Linked DNA regions of Aliamphritea hakodatensis. The protein of the gene in region 2 interacts with the protein of the main gene of each other region in a pairwise test. Links are inferred from orthologs where the notes say so. Each region holds a gene or a part of one and is shown on either strand. Other genes may lie near its edges.

Region 1 (3,254 bases), 160 kb from region 2 along the record:
GAACCGTTGCCCCCACCGGGGTGTCCCGCTGGAATGGATGCCCGATACCTTTCTGGACCCTGAAAAACAGTTTATTCAGTGCGCCACCCATGGTGCATTATTTACCATAGATGCGGGTCTGTGCATTGCCGGCCCCTGTAACGGGACGTCCCTTGAGCCGGTAAACTTCAAAGTTATCGACGGTCAGCTGTGCATTGCTCCGAACTGACGCCGGCGGCGCTTTTCTGGCCGGTGAACAGCTGACAAATCGCCATACCTGCCAGCATAGACACCACAAAGATAACTGTCTGACTTTGTCCGTATACCAGCGCTGCCAGCGCTGGTCCCGGACAGTACCCATACAGCCCCCAGCCAACACCAAAGAGCACTGCGCCGCTTAACAACCGAATATCAATTCCGGACGCTTCCGGCCAGCGGAAACGCAAAGCAAACACCGGTCGGGAGCGCTTTCCCAACCAGAAAAAACCCGCAACAGAAGTGCCAACGGCTGCTGCCAGCACAAACACAAGCTGGGGGTTCCAGGCGCCGGTCACATCCAGAAAGCCGATAATGTTTGCCGGGTCAGTCATACCTGACAGCGCCAGCCCCATACCGAACAATCCGCCACAAAACAGTGCCAGCGAACATTCCGTTAACCTGCTCATGTCAGCCTCCCTGCTTCATGACAAAGACGGTCAGCATCGCCACCAGAACAAATACACAGGTGGCCACCAGTGAGCGCAGTGACAAGCGACCAATCCCGCAGACACCGTGCCCGCTGGTACAGCCTGATCCTAAACGGGCACCGAAGCCCACCAGCAACCCCGCCAGAATAATCTGCCAGCCAACCACCTCAGGCAGTACCGGCAGTGCCAGCCCGCTTACCCGGTGCACAGCCCAGGCGCCAGTTAGCAAACCGATCAGAAAGAAAAGGCGCCACGCGCCTCCGGAAAAAAGAGCAGGCCGGCTAACAGCCTGCCAGAAGATACCGCTGATACCTGCAACGCGGCCCAGCCAGGCCATCATAAGTACCGCGCATAAACCTATCAGTAACCCACCGGCCAGCGCCGGTATCGCCATACTGGTCATTTATTGCCCCTTTGCCATCATATACATATAAAGACGCAACAATATTAGCAATTACTAATTTAATCAAGGCTAATACAAGTCAGAGCATCACCGGTAACTGCCGCACCAGTGTTACCTCCTCCGGCGTGATGCGCGCACCATAGGCAATAACCTCTACACCGGCATTCACCGCTTCACGCAATAACTGGCCGTATTCAGGGTCGATATGATCCGCCGGCATTACCCGTTCAATACCGGTATGGGGGACACAGAAAAACAATACCGCCCGGTGACCTTCAGCCACCATGGCCATTAATTCCCGTAAATGCTTGGCACCGCGGGTGGTGACGGCATCCGGGAATGTCCCTAAACCCTCTCCCTCGAACAGGGTGACGTTTTTTACTTCCACATAGCAATCAGCCTGGCCTTCCTGCTGAAGCAACAGATCAATCCGGCTGTTTTCCGCGCCGTATTTCACTTCGGTACGCAAGGTTTCATACCCCTGCAACTGATCAGCCACGCCGGTTTCAATTGCTTCACGTACCAGATGATTTGCCCGGCCCGTGTTGATACAGGCCAGATAACGGCCTTCAACTTCAACCAGCTCCCAGCCATACACATATTTACGTTTCAGGTTGCCGGAATCCTGAATCCAGGCCCGGCTGCCGGGGTCCGCACAGTTTTTCATAGAACCGGTATTCGGGCAGTGCACGGTCAGCTCACGGCTATTGTCCAGTTCAATGTCTGCCAGAAAACGCTTATAACGTTTGATTAACCGCCCTTCGAGCATGTTTTCCAGTTTCATACCTGTAACCGCCTTGCCAGTCGCTCCAGCGCTGTTTCGATCTGCTCAACACTGGTGGTATAAGAGAAGCGGATAAACTCATTCGCCCGGTGGGAACCAAAATCCACCCCCGGGGTAACGGCAACATGTTCCTCTTCCAGTAAATCCCAGCAGAATGAGAAGGTATCATCGGTAAACCGTGATGCATCTGCATATACATAGAAAGCCCCTTCCGGCATCAGCGGAATGACAAAGCCCAGATTACGCAACCCGTCCACCAGCACATCCCGGCGTTCTTTAAAGGCATGCCGGCGCTGTTCAAGAATGCTCAGGGTTTCCGGCTTAAACGCGGCCAGTGCAGCGTGCTGCGCGATGGTCGACGGCGAGATAAACAGGTTCTGCGCCAGTTTTTCCATATCCGCCACGGCATTCTCCGGCACCACCGTCCAGCCCAAACGCCAGCCGGTCATACCGAAATACTTGGAAAAGCTGTTCAGCACAAAGGCGTCTGCATCCACTTCCAGCACGGAAGGCGCGTTACAGCCATAAGTCAGTCCATGGTACAACTCGTCAACCACCCGGTGACCGCCCAGAGTTTTCACCGTCTGGGAGATCAGCTCCATATCATCGCGGTGAACTACACTGCCGGTAGGGTTCGCCGGAGAGGCCAGCAAGATACCCGCTGTATTCGCTTGCCAGTGCTGCTCAATCAGTTCCGGTGTCAGCTGAAAGTTGTCTGCTGCAGTCACCGGTACCAGTTGCCCGCGGGCTTCCACCAAACGCAGAAACTGTCGGTTACAGGGATACCCTGGATCAGCCATCATAAAGGTCTGACCGGGGTTAGCCAGCAGTGAAAACACCATCAGCAGTGCACCGGATGCACCGGCGGTCACCAGCACCCGTTCAGGTGAGATGTCTAGCCCGTACATATTAGCGTAGTGTTCTGCGATCAACTGGCGCAGCTCAGGAATGCCTCCGGACGGCGTATACTGAGTATGACCGTTCTGAATCGCGGCAATGCCGGCCTCGGCGATCGGCCCTGCCGTTGCGAAGTCCGGCTCCCCCGCTTCCATGTGGACTACATTATGCCCCAGCGCATCCAGCTGTTTGGCACGCTTCAGCAGTTCCATTACTTTAAAAGACTCAATATCGCGGACCCGGTCCGACCACTCGTTCATCAGAAATTTCCCGATTTAAAAACAGGCTGAAAATATTGCTGCGCAGTATACCTTAGTGGGATCAGAAAGCAGGGGAATTCTCGCGGCCTGCGTCAAGCTTTTTCACGTAACCCACAGCTATCGTGGGCTACAGAGTGCCCAGTCTGGGAAATCAGCAAGGCGTTGATATCAATATGAAACTACAATTATATGTCGTTAAGATGATTTTTCGTCGTAAGGGCTGGCCTAAGCCGAAAGGTTCTGGT
Region 2 (6,388 bases):
CTTCCTGAGTAAAAGCAGTTACTGGCTGAAGTGGAATGTCCCCCCTGTTTCAGTCCGGTATTTTTCAGATGCCGCAGCTCGCCTGCGGCATTTTTTTATCCGTAACAGGATGTCTGCTGCGGGACTATCCGCTGATCGGCCAGAGCTGATAGTGATCCGCAAAGAAATAGGCCGTGATCGACAGGCTGGTGATAATGATCAGCTGTCGGATGCGCTGCTGAGGAATCCGTCGGGATACTGTTGCCGCGGAGTAACCGCCCAGCAGTGAGCCGGTTAACAGAACCCCACCCTCATACCAGACAATTGCACCGTCAGCGATAAAGATCGCAATGGCAATCAGGGATACACAGGACGACACCAGTAATTTAATGCCGTTCATGGCGTTTATATCGGTGTGACCGGTCAGGACCAGATAGCTCAGGGCAATGATCCCCAGCCCGGCATTGAAGAACCCACCATAAATACATACACCCAGCAGTACCGCGCCGGAACAGGCGGCTGCAAGCCAGTGGCGGGGTTTATCTGCGGGTGAAAAATGTCGCAATAGCTTATTCAGCTGATTGCCACAGATAAACAGGGTACTGGCGAACAGTAACAGCCAGGGAATGGCTGCTGAGAAGTGCTCCTGGGGTGTTTGCAGCAGTAGCCAGGCACCGGTTACGCCGCCTGTCAGGCTGATGACGATATACAGTGGGAGTTGTTTTTGGTGGGCTTTTAAATCGTGCCGGAACGCCCAGGTACCGCTCAGGTAGCCGGAACAGGCGGCAAAAGTGTTGGTGGCGTTGGCGCTGATCGGCGGAACCCCGGCGAACAGCAGGGCCGGGAATGAAATAAAACTGCCCCCTCCGGCAACAGCATTAAGCATGCCACTGATGATGCCGGCGGCGAACAGTAACAGCAGATCAGCCGGCGTCATTGATCAGAAAGGCAGTTTTTTCAGTAAGTGCTGGGCCTGTTTGTCCAGCAGCTTCTGGTAACTTTCATTGACTGCTCTGAGCAGTACCTTATCTTCCTCAGACCGTTCGATATCGGCCCCGGCCAGCAGGCTGATTTTCAGGTCCGGCGCTTCACTCAGAGCGGTATGGCTGATCAGTTCGTTGCTGTCGGTCGAGCGGGTCAGATAGCGGGCTTCTTCCTGCAGACGGGGCAGCTTTTTATAGTGACCGCGAACGATGGCCATGTGCAGGTTCAGAATGGGCTGCATCCGGCGGATGCGCTGCTGGTTAAATGCTTTGTACAGGCGGTTAAACAGCTGGCTGGCACAGATCGCGTTGATGCCGTGGGCATCTTCCGGGTTGGGGCGCAGGAACGCCAGTTGCAGATCGCCGTTACTCAGGCGGGTAATTTCGCCCTGATAAATAGCAATGACCATTTCCAGCATCCGGGTGTAGTAGTCCTGCGTCTGTTCCAGTTCCGCAGACGAGAGATTTTCCGCATGCCCTGACGTCAGATCCAGATACAGCAGGTATCCGGCTTCCTCGGCATTGACGATCATTTCCAGTTCCTGCTCGAAGGCATACAGATCGAGCTGCACTTCACCGGTGTCCTGGTCGAACAGTGGGTTTTTAAGAATGCTTGGCCGGTTGTTGTCGGCCTGTTCCTGCGGGGGTGGCTGCACGGTGGGTATATTCGCTTCCTGAGGGATTTCCAGTTCTTCAATGATCGGCGCCGGTGGCGTGTTTGCCTGCGGTGTTTCAGGCAGTGGCTCCGAAGGGGCAAAGCTGGGGATGTTCGGGGTATCAGTATCCGGTTTAAGTAAGTCCACCAGAGCATCCGGCGCAGAGGGCGGTGCGGGCTGATGTGTTTGGTTGCCGGACTGTTCAAACAGGTCTGCGACTGCCGGAGTAGCGATTGCCGGAACGGGTGTGCTGTGTCGGGCTGAGTGGCTAGCTAATTGCGCCTGAAAGGCTTCCTGTTGCTCATCGTCTTCTGCGGGGGGGAGCTGTTTACTGCCCTGGGTTGCGGGCAGTCGGGCCGCCAGCTGCCAGGTCAGTAATATACAGATGATCGCGATGATCAGCGCCAGAATCAGGGCCTGCAGCAGCAACCCCCTGAATTGCAGGTACTGTTCAGTGGGGTTCAGCACCAGGGTCAGGTTGGCCAGACTTTCGCCCTGCTGGGTAATGGTGATGTTGCGTGTCAGGGTGCCGAGCCGGTGGGCATTGCCGGCCCGGGCCAGCAGTTTGTCCGCCGGGGTGCTGACGCTGATGGCATCGATATAATCCTGCCGCACCAGCTGATTGAGCTGGTAGTTAAGACTGACCGGGTCATTGGCAAGAATCGCCGGTTTGATCAGCGCGCCGGTCTGTTCCGCCAGCAGCTGTCCGCGCTGATGGGTTTGCTGTTCGGCGACCCGTTCAGCCACCAGGTTCAGATAGAAGCCTGCCAGAAAAATACCCAGGAACAGGCAGACAGCAACGATGATGGTCAGTTGCAGCTGCGGGCGTTGCCGGGAAGTATTCAGCATAAGTTGTGTGGCTTTGTTTGATAGAGGCTTCATAGGTATCTGTTTAATTAACACTTACGCAGTCAATCTGCTCCGGTTTTGGCAAGGATCAGGCTGCTATTCTCCAGCCGGGAGATAATAGCAGTTAGCCGGGGCGGCTGTCTGTCCCTGCGGGCGCTTTTATTGCCGGATTGTGATTCCTGATTTGTCGGACGGATCAGGCCTTTTTCCTGCCAGAGCCCCGGGGTATAATGCCCCATCTCCAAGGGGTACACCATGAATGTAACTGAATATATGGCCCAGCTGGGTCAGCAGGCGCGGGTTGCTTCCCGTGCTATTGCAAAAGCCGATACCGGCCTTAAAAACCGTGCTTTACTGGCGATGGCTGATGCGATTGATGCGTCCCGTGATGCGCTGGTTGAGGCCAATGCCAAAGATCTGGCGCAGGGCGAGGCGAATGGTCTCGACGCTGCGATGCTGGATCGTCTGCAGCTTAAGTCCAGTCAGATCGATACCATGATCGAGGGTTTACGGCAGGTTGCCGCTTTGCCAGATCCCACCGGCGCGATTACGGATATGAATTATCTGCCCAGCGGTATTCAGGTCGGTAAAATGCGGGTACCGCTTGGTGTCATCGGTATTATCTATGAGTCACGTCCGAATGTGACGGTAGAAGCGGCCAGCCTGTGTCTGAAATCCGGCAATGCCACCATTCTGCGTGGCGGTTCTGAAGCGATTCACAGTAATGCGGCGGTTGCCGAATGCATTAAAGCAGGCCTGAAGGAAGTTGGCTTGCCTGAGCATGCGGTGCAGGTGGTGGAAACCACTGATCGTGCTGCGGTGGGTGAGCTGATTACCATGCCTGAGTATGTGGATGTGATTGTACCGCGGGGCGGCAAAGGCCTGATTGAACGGGTCAGCCGTGACGCCAAGGTGACTGTTATCAAACATCTTGATGGTATCTGCCATGTGTATATTGATGACGAAGCGGATCATGCTAAGGCAGTGAATGTTGCGCTGAATGCGAAAACTCACCGCTACGGTACCTGTAACACCATGGAAACCCTGCTGGTGCATGAGTCCCGCACTGAAGTGCTTCAGGAACTGGCAGAACGTTACCGGGCAGCAGGTGTTGAACTGCGTGGCTGCGAACGGACTCTTGAGGTGCTGCCGTTTGCCACTGCCGCGACGGAAGAGGACTGGGCGACCGAGTATCTCGCACCTGTCCTTGCGATTAAGCTGGTGGCGGATATGGATGAAGCGATTGCCCATATCAACCGTTACGGTTCACACCATACGGATGCCATCATTACTGAGAACTACACCAAGTCCCGCAGCTTCCTGCGTGAGGTGGATTCAAGCTCAGTGATGGTGAACGCGTCCACCCGCTTTGCTGACGGTTTTGAATACGGTCTGGGTGCTGAGATTGGCATTTCTACCGATAAGATTCATGCCCGTGGCCCGGTGGGGCTGGATGGTCTGACATCCCAGAAGTATGTGGTGCTGGGTGACGGCCATATTCGTCAGTGAGCAACACTGTTAAGCCTGCTGTCTGTGCGTTTATGGGTGGGACTTTTGACCCCATCCATAATGGCCATCTGCGTACGGCGCTGGAAATCCGTGACTGGCTGAATGCTGATCAGGTCGCACTGATGCCGTCAAAAGTGCCGGTGCACCGTCAGCAGCCGGGGGCCGGGTCTGAACAGCGTCTGGCAATGGTTGAACAGGCGGTGGCAGCGGAGCCCGGTTTATATGCTGATGCCCGGGAAGTGTCATCGGAAAAACCTTCATACACAGTACTGACCCTTGAATCCCTGCGCGCTGAGCTGGGGGCAGATGTGCCAGTGTGTATGATACTGGGAATGGATGCTTACCTGTCGCTGCCGGGCTGGGACCGCTGGCAGGAGCTGATCCGGCTGGCCCATATTGTGGTTGTTAAGCGGCCTGGCTGGGTATATCAGCCCGGTGAGCAGATGAAGGCGTTTACCCGGGTACATGAAGTCACGGATAAACAGAAAATTTTAACTGAGCCGGCGGGGCATGTGATTTTTCATGAGCTGACGCCGCTGGCCATTTCTGCCACACAGATACGCACGCTGGTGAGCGAGGGGCATTCTCCCCGTTATCTGCTCCCGGACAGCGTCTGGCAGTATATCCAACAACAGCAGCTGTATGGCTGTAAATCAAAGTAAGGTAAAGATTAACCAATGGAATTAGATCAGATGATCAATGTTATACATGATGCCCTTGAAGATATGAAAGCGAAGGACATCGTTGAGCTGGACGTCAGCGAGAAGTCGACGGTCACTGACCGTATGATCATTGCCAGCGGTACCTCTAAGCGCCACGTGCAGTCAATTGGCCAGCACGTTCTGGAGCAGGTAAAAGCCAGCGGTATGCTGCCAATGGGTATCGAAGGTCAGGACACCGGTGAGTGGGTGCTGGTGGATCTGGGCGATGCGATTGTGCACGTGATGATGCCGGATGCGAGAAGTTTTTACGATCTTGAGAAACTCTGGGGCTTCGACGAAGTCGATACTAAGAGCTGATGTGTTTTCAGTGTCTTTAACCCGCACGGAGTACAGACCGCTGCTATGAAGATTCGCCTGATTGCGGTTGGCACCAAGATGCCGAAATGGGTGACCGAAGGTTGCCAGGAATATCTGAAACGTTTGCCGGCTGAGTTTGCGATGGAGATCATTGAGATTCAGTCTGGCCACCGGGGTAAGGGGGCAGATATTGCCCGTGCCAAACGCCAGGAAGGTGAAGCCATGCTGGCGGCAATCGGAAAGGGTGACCGGGTGGTTGCGCTTGAGGTTGGCGGCAAAAACTGGAGCACCGAACAGCTGGCAGAACAGGCAGAGGACTGGCAGATGTCTGGCCAGAACGTCAGCTTGCTGGTGGGCGGCCCGGACGGGCTGGCGCCGGAATGCCTGGCGCAGGCCGATCAGAAATGGTCTTTGTCAGGGCTGACATTACCGCACCCGCTGGTGCGTATATTGCTGGCAGAACAGATTTACCGGGCCTGGAGCATTATCCAGGGGCATCCATATCACAAATAGTGACACAACCGCCGGCCACAGGGTGGCCGGACGGTTTAACGCTGACGACATTACTGTATACACATGGCCGTACTTGAAAGCCTGAAGGATCACACAAAAGAAGGAAATACCTTCCTGTCCCGGGCGCTGATCGCCTTTGTGATCGTCTGCATCCTGCTTGGGGTGCTGATCGGCCGACTCTATTATCTGCAGGTGGTGGAATATGACCATCAGGCAGCCCTTTCCGATGATAACCGTATCCAGTTGCAGCCGGTGGCACCCACACGTGGGCTGATCTATGACCGTAACGGGATTCTGCTGGCGGATAACCGCCCCAGCTACAGCGTTACCATCATGAAAGAGGAAGTGGAGGATCTTGAAACGGTCCTCACTGAGTTGCAAAAGCTGATTCCGGTCACGGAACGGCAGCTGAAAACCTTCCGTAAACGTCTTAAGCAGCGCCGCCGCCCGTATGAAACCGTGCCGTTACGTTTCCGGCTGACCCCTGAAGAAATCGCCAAAATCGGTGTGAATTATTACCGTTTGCCCGGCGTGCAGGTGGAAGCGGATCTGATCCGCTACTATCCCTACGGGGCCAGTCTGGTGCATGCGCTGGGCTATGTGGGACGGATCAACGAGAAAGAACTGAAACGGGTAGATCCGACCAATTACAGCGCGACGCACTATATCGGCAAGCTGGGCATTGAGAAGTTTTACGAGCCATTACTGCACGGCACCGTTGGTCACCACAAGGTGGAAACCAATGCCCGCGGCCGGGTAATGCGGGTGCTGGAACGCACGGATCCGGTTCCGGGGAAAGACATTGTGCTTAACCTGGATATCCGTTTACAGCAGGCAACGGAGAAGCTGCTGGGTGAGCGCCGGGCGTCTGTGGTGGCGA

The links. Proteins that work in one complex are often made in the same cells at the same time.
Region 1: the proteins of PCI15_RS04600 (region 2) and sfsA interact in binary tests that used the Escherichia coli proteins (3 or more experiments, as listed by UniProt). The link is inferred for Aliamphritea hakodatensis from one-to-one orthologs.

Annotation. Positions count from the first base shown.
Region 1 is NZ_AP025281.1:848,021-851,274, reverse strand. What follows is about bases 1-2,999. They hold sfsA (DNA/RNA nuclease SfsA), read right to left. Parts: upstream 1,853-2,999; coding sequence 1,148-1,852; downstream 1-1,147. Other genes in these bases: PCI15_RS03815 (pyridoxal phosphate-dependent aminotransferase), read right to left, coding at 1,849-2,999; PCI15_RS03825 (YeeE/YedE family protein), read right to left, coding at 646-1,068; PCI15_RS03830 (YeeE/YedE family protein), read right to left, coding at 174-644; PCI15_RS03835 (Rieske (2Fe-2S) protein), read left to right, coding at 1-208. Also shown: more of PCI15_RS03815, read right to left, coding at 3,000-3,009. UniProt on the Escherichia coli protein: Binds to DNA non-specifically. Could be a regulatory factor involved in maltose metabolism.
Region 2 is NZ_AP025281.1:1,010,388-1,016,775, forward strand. What follows is about bases 1,858-4,849. They hold PCI15_RS04600 (glutamate-5-semialdehyde dehydrogenase), read left to right. Parts: upstream 1,858-2,722; coding sequence 2,723-3,976; downstream 3,977-4,849. Other genes in these bases: PCI15_RS04595 (atrophin-1 family protein), read right to left, coding at 1,858-2,500; nadD (nicotinate-nucleotide adenylyltransferase), read left to right, coding at 3,973-4,638; rsfS (ribosome silencing factor), read left to right, coding at 4,654-4,849. Outside these bases: PCI15_RS04590 (sulfite exporter TauE/SafE family protein), read right to left, coding at 125-916; more of PCI15_RS04595, read right to left, coding at 920-1,857; more of rsfS, read left to right, coding at 4,850-4,995; 23S rRNA (pseudouridine(1915)-N(3))-methyltransferase RlmH, read left to right, coding at 5,041-5,508; mrdA (penicillin-binding protein 2), read left to right, coding at 5,572-6,388. UniProt on the Escherichia coli protein: Catalyzes the NADPH-dependent reduction of L-glutamate 5-phosphate into L-glutamate 5-semialdehyde and phosphate. The product spontaneously undergoes cyclization to form 1-pyrroline-5-carboxylate.